Regions from separate parts of the Rhodococcus sp. SJ-3 genome, predicted to be linked through region 1. Evidence: riboswitches for the same ligand, from Rfam matches in the RefSeq annotation. Region 1 holds a riboswitch; the other holds the start of a gene.
What was found. Region 1 has a riboswitch for cobalamin ahead of cobN (cobaltochelatase subunit CobN). Riboswitches for the same ligand answer to the same signal wherever they lie in the genome.
Positions count from the first base shown of each region.

Region 1 (3,203 bases):
GGCGCGTTACCGATCGCGACCACCGATCCCTCCAGCCGCTCCGTCCACAGGGACACGGCCGCAGCCGAGCGCGTGGTGTTCCACTGCTGGGCCAGGCCGGGCACGCGAGGATCGCCGAGCAGGCACAGCACCTCGTTGTCGGCGGGCAGCCGTGTACGGGTCACCCCGGCGGCGACCATGTTCGCATCGGCCAGGATCGGTGCGCCCGCGTTCAGGGCCGTGCGGGCCGCGGACACCAGATCGGGATGGATCACCAGATCCTTCGCCAGGTCGGTCTGCCCGCTCGCGTGGATCATCCGCACCGCGACCTTCTCTGCATCGTCCGGGATCGCCGCGAGGTCGGATTCGGCGCGGATCGTCGCGAACGAACGAACATAGATATGCGCGCCGTCCGTCTCGTACTCGTAGCGGCGGGGTGGTGGCTGAAGGGTCACGTCGAGCTCCTGTGTGACGTCGAGCGGCTGGCGAAAACAAGGGTGTGCGGGGAATTCGGTGCACCGCAGGCGCGTTCGCAGCCCACGACATGTAGGCGGTCTGCTGTGGTGCCGGAAGCGACGGCGCGACGGGCCAGAGCCCGGGTATCACCTCGGGCGAGGCTACACCCGGGGGATCCGGTGCACGCGGTGACCCGGGGCCACGCGGAGTCGTCCGACAACACGAATCCGGCGTCGGACAGCGCGGCCGGATCGGCGCCGGTGGGGAGTACGATGCCGCGCCACGGGGTGACGATCACGTCGTCGTCGGGCAGGGCCGTAGCCATGGACGGCGAAAGGATTCCCAGCGGGACCAGCGCCGATACCGCACCGGCGAGCATTCCGTAGGGCATCGCATACGACGGGAGCGCGGGAGTCCGGCCGTCACCCCCGAGTTCGGTGCCGCGCCCGGGTAGTTGCCGCACATGCCAGAGCGTCCCGCGTGTCCGCACGAAGTCGAGGGCAAGACCGATCAGCGTGTCGACGACCTGCGACATCGGCACCGTCGGCCCGGCCAGATCGCCGATCACGATCCGTATGGTTGCCATGTCCACGGCGACAGCGGCGAGATCGCAGCGGAGCCCGGCGACGTCGCCGCGGCCGTCGTCGAGACCGAACAGGAATCGGCCGGGCAGCTCGGCGAGCGCCGGTTCTGCGCACAGCGCAGTATCGAGTGCACCGATCAGAGGCCTGATGTCGGCGACCCCGCCGACGAGCCCCGACAACGGCGATGCGACCACGTTGCGGACCCGCTCGTGCGAAGGTGACGGCAGGAAACCGGCGGTCGCGATTGCGTCGGTGAGACCGGCGGGCACATTGCCGCACGCGTCGAGAGAGATTCCCCTGATCTGCAGGTTTCCGCGGGATGTGAGGTGCACGTCACCGTCGGCGAATTCCTGCGACGCGGCTGAGAGTCGACCGAGCCCGCCGGAGGGAAGACGGCCCCCGGGGGCGCGCAGACGCACCAGCGCCCCGTCGGCTGCGACGTGCGGTCGCAGCAGCCCGGGGCAGCGGTCGGGGGGAAGATCGGGCGAGACGTGCTCCACAGGACCACATGGTTGCACATCCTCAGAAAATGGTGCGCTACGCTGGCGACGCCGTGGTTACGGGAAGCCGGTGAGAAACCGGCGCGGCCCTCGCCACTGTGAGCGGGTAGTTGCTCGCCCTCGTCCGTACCGGCCTGCCGGAACGGAGACCACTGGACGGCAGTCCGGGAAGGTCGGCGCAGTAGCGATGATCCGTCAGCCAGGAGACCGGCCACGGCATGAGTACGTCCACGAGGGTTTTGGAGACTGAACATGGCCGTGTGCCTCGAGTTTCGGGTTGCGTCGTGACGCGCCTCGCTTTGCTGTCGACATCGGACACCGACCTGTTGTCGGCCCGCTCGAGCGGCGCCGACTGGGTGGTCGGGAACCCGTCGCGCCTCGACGTGGACGCAGACCTGGGCGGACTCCTCGACGGCGCCGACCTGGTCATCGTGCGGATTCTCGGCTCTGCCAGGTCCTGGCAGAACGGGCTCGACGCCGTCCTCGGACGGGGTGTTCCGGTCGTCGTCCTGGGTGGTGAACAGACACCGGACGCCGAGCTCATGAGTTACTCGACGGTGCCGATCGGGACCGCTGCCGAGGCGCATCGCTATCTCGCCCACGGCGGCCCTGCCAACCTTGCGCAGCTCCACGCGTTCCTGTCGGACACCGTGCTGCTCGGCGGTGAGGGCTTCGAGCCGCCCGCCGAATTACCCGAATGGGGTGTACTCGACCGGCCCACGCCGGTCGACGAGTCGCTGCCGCGGGTGGGGGTGCTGTTCTACCGCGCCCACCACACCAGCGGAAACGTGCAGTTCGCGCATGATCTGGCCGACGCGATCGACGCGACGGGTAAGGCCCGGGGAGTGGTCGTGCACTGCGCTTCGCTGCGTGGTGCTTCCGACGACCTGCTCGCCGAACTCGGCAGCCTCGACGCGCTCGTCGTGACCGTACTCGCCGCCGGTGGCACCAAGCCCGCCACGGTGAGCGCAGGCGGCGAGGACGAGGCCTGGGATGTGGGAGCCCTTGCCGCGCTCGATATTCCGATTCTGCAGGCGCTGTGCCTGACGTGGAGCCGCGACAGCTGGGCAGACTCCGACGACGGCGTGTCCCCGCTCGACTCCGCGACCCAGATCGCGGTTCCCGAATTCGACGGCCGCATCATCACGGTGCCGTTCTCGTTCAAAGAACTCGACTCCGACGGCCTGCCCCGCTACGTCACCGATCCGGAACGCTGCCGTCGCGTGGCGGGTATTGCGGTTGCGCACGCGCGGCTGCGGCATGTCCCGCCCGCGGACCGGCGTATCGCGATCATGCTGTCGGCCTATCCCACCAAGCACTCACGCGTCGGCAACGCCGTCGGTCTCGACACTCCCGTGTCGGCGATCAAGATGCTGCGAGCACTGCGCGATCTCGGATACGACCTCGGCGCAGGCTTCCCCGGGATGGACGTCGACGACGACACAGAAGCCGGAAACACCCTCATCCACGCGCTGATCGATGCAGGTGGTCAGGACGAGGAATGGCTCACAGCCGACCAGCTGGCCGGTAACCCGGTGCGAGTGACCACATCCGAGTACGTGGAGTGGACGAAGGACCTGCCCGCCGAGCTCACCGACGCGATGACCGAGGCGTGGGGGCCCGCGCCTGGTTCGTTGTTCGTCGATGGTGACGCGATCGTCCTGGCTACGTTGCAGGCCGGCAA
Region 1 covers NZ_CM123306.1:889,816-893,018, reverse strand. Annotated here, with positions in the region: gene ACTDXD_RS04065 (precorrin-8X methylmutase) at 1-434, opposite strand, end outside; gene ACTDXD_RS04060 (cobalamin biosynthesis protein CobG) at 431-1,519, opposite strand; cobalamin riboswitch at 1,533-1,749, shown strand; gene cobN (cobaltochelatase subunit CobN) at 1,804-3,203, shown strand, end outside.

Region 2 (3,203 bases), 2.6 Mb from region 1:
ATGGTTGGTCGGTTCGTCCAGGATCAGCAGGGACGATTCCTGAGCCAATCCACGAGCCAGCATGGCGCGGCGCCGTTCACCGCCCGAGAGTTGATCGCACCGGCGATCGACTGCGTGTGCCAATTCGACGGTGGTCAGTGCGCGCAGTGTGACCTCCCGATCGGATTCTTCTCCCAGGGACCAGGGTGGCCGATGGGGGATGCGGCCCATGGCGACCATCTCACCGAGCAAGAGGTCCTGAGGGGGTGTTTCCTCCTGACCGACATAGGCAATCGCTCGTGCCCGAGCACGTGGCGGAAGCGAATAGAGATCTCGGCCGTCGAGGGTGACGGTTCCCTCCGCGGGGGCGCGCAGGCCTGCGAGGGTTCGAAGCAATGTCGATTTACCGCTCCCGTTGATTCCCACCAGCGCCACCATGGAGCCGGCGGGGAAGTCGAGATCGATGCCGGACAGAATGTCCGATCCGGCGATCCGGCAGCGAACATTGCGCATCCGAATATGCATCAGTCACCGTCCGAAAAACTGTAGTGGCGGCGCCCCAGCAGGAAGAGGAACACCGGTGCCCCCACGAGACCGGTCATCACACCCAGGGGGAGTTCCTCCGGACTGAGCAGGACCCGAGCAGCGATGTCGATCCAGAGCAGGAACAGTGCGCCACCGAGTGCGGCCACAGGAAGCACCACCCGATGGCGTGCGCCCACCACGATCCTGGCGAGGTGCGGCATGATCAGGCCGACGAATCCGATTCCTCCGGACACCGAGACCAGCACGCCGACAAGAATCGACGACAAAGCGAAGAGTCCCAGTCGGAGCCCCCGCACCGGCACACCGAGTGCTCTGGCCACGTCCGGTCCGCTTGCCAGCGCGTCGAGCCATGAATGGAGTGCGAACAGGATCGCGGCAGACGCAACCACGACGAGCAGGGCAGGGAGAATCTGCACCCACATCGCACCCGCCACGCTTCCGAGGGTCCAGTGCAGGACCGACCGAACGGCATCGCGGTCATCACTGAGGAAGACCAGGAAGCTGGAGACGGACGAGAACGCCGAGGCCATGACCACGCCGGTGAGAATGAGACGGAGTGGGGTCAGGCCCCCCTGTGCAATGGAGATGCCGAAGACCGCGGCTCCGGCGACCATGGCGCCGATCAGGGCGCCCAACGACAATGCCCACACACCGATAGTGGTCAGGACACCGAACATGATGACGAGAGTGGCCCCGACGCCGGCACCGGCGGAGATACCCAGAAGATAGGGATCGGCCAGCGGATTTCGCACCAGGGTCTGCATTGCGGCCCCGGCCATGGCCAGGCCTGCACCGACGATGAGCGCCATCAGGATGCGGGGAGCACGAAGTTCCCAGATGATCGTGTCGTACACCGGGTCGGGGCCGACCCCACCGGTGAAATGTGCTCGCACCACGTCCCATGTGGCGGACAGCGGCACCGGCTCGGACCCGAAGGTCAGCGACATGAATCCGCTGAGGACGATCGCGAGGGCGAGGACGACCAGGAGCGGGATCGCCGGAATTCGTGTGTGCTGCGGTGGCGTGGTGCGCTGAGGTGACTTCGCGACCTCGAGCAACTCAGCACCCCGACGGTGCGGACTCCGTGACCTGTCGTGGGGTCGGTAGGTCGCTTCGTGCGGAGGCGTGAACACGAATGGGGAGGGCGGTGCCATCGGTCTGGGCGCGCATCGATCGTTCTCTCGTATCAGGGGCCCAATCGCGAGGCCCACGTGTGTGATTCGGTGAGCCAGCAGGTCTTCGGACTCAGGGTCGTTCCGACAGGGCGCCTTCCCGGACCGATTCCGGTCCAGTGGCACGTGCCCTGTCGGTCGCCTTCACCGCTGCGCGACAGTTCCGGAGTTGCACCGGATTCCCTTGCATTTCTGATGCACGTACTGCATCAGGGCTGCGTCTGACTCGTGGAGAACGTAACACAGGCGTAACAATGGCCGTGGGTCCGGACCCGCTGTGCGAGATCCGGGGTCCACGGCGTCGATCTACCGGTGACGACCGTCAGCGGAGTGCGTCGAGCGCCTCCGCGATCGGTGTGTCGCCGTTGTTGAACTCGATCATGCGACCGGCGGTCTCGGGACGCTCGAGCACTGCAGCGATCACGGCGGCGACATCGGCGCGCGAGACCTGCCCCTTGTCTCTCGCACCCTGACCCTCGATCTCGATCCGTCCGGTCGGGGGATCCAGGGTGAGGGCGCTCGGCCCGAGAATGGTCCACTCGAGATCGGTGCCGCGCAGGTGTGTATCGGCGGCGGCCTTCGCCTCTGCGTACGGATGGAAACTGTTGTCCTCGGGCACACCGTGGTCGGGTCTCGCCCCGAAGTACGACACCATCACGTACCGCCGCACGCCTGCCTCCTGCGCGGCTGTCATCGATGCGATCGCGGCATCACGGTCCACGGCGTACGTGCGGGCGGGGTTGCCGCCGCCCGCACCCGCCGACCACACCACCGCATCGTGGCCCTGCAGCAGGTCGGACAGCGCCGCGATGTCGAGTTGCTCGACGTCGGCCACCACCGGCGTGCCTCCTGCGGCGCGTACGTCGTCGGCGTGGTCGGGGTTGCGAATGAACGCACTGGTCTCGTGGCCGGAGTCGGCGAGTAACCGCTCGAGGTGCAGCGCGACCTTGCCGTGTCCGCCGAAGAGTGCGATGCGTGCCATGTCGAGTGCTCCTTGTGTCCGGGGATCGGGTGCGTCTCCCAGCATGCCTTCCTTCCGATATCCGCGCGCGAAGAAGGCACGCACACTCGGTCGACGCCTGGGGCCTGCCTCTTCTGTTCGCGCGCGGAGTTGCCGGAGTGGCCGGACACGGCAGGCGATCGCTACCTGGACGGCGTGTGCGCAGACAGTGACCCGGCGGCACTCGACTTCGGCATACGCGGATTGTGTTCGGAGGATGCAGGCTGTTCGGGCGTGGAGCCGAGCAGTACCGACATCATCACCGCATGGATCCGCGGCGCCTGTTGCCGCACGGCGTTGGGACCGAGGAACACACCCAGATCGGGAACGAGGTTGAGCGCTGCGTACAGAAGGAAGCGTGATTCGACGCTCGAGAGTTCGGGGCGTACCTCGTTGAGGAGGGTGGCCCATTGTTCGACGTCGAGTCGCTGGCGCATACGTAGATCTGCCCGCGGTCCGGGAGGCACATTGATCAGCTCCGCAAAGTACACGGACATCAACTCCCG
Region 2 covers NZ_CM123306.1:4,078,838-4,082,040, forward strand. Annotated here, with positions in the region: gene ACTDXD_RS19030 (ABC transporter ATP-binding protein) at 1-492, opposite strand, end outside; gene ACTDXD_RS19035 (FecCD family ABC transporter permease) at 504-1,583, opposite strand; cobalamin riboswitch at 1,739-1,921, opposite strand; gene ACTDXD_RS19040 (SDR family oxidoreductase) at 2,020-2,679, opposite strand; gene ACTDXD_RS19045 (TetR/AcrR family transcriptional regulator) at 2,841-3,203, opposite strand, start outside.
Region 2: it holds a riboswitch for cobalamin, as region 1 does, so the genes downstream of both, ACTDXD_RS19035 (FecCD family ABC transporter permease) here and cobN (cobaltochelatase subunit CobN) in region 1, are expected to answer to the same signal.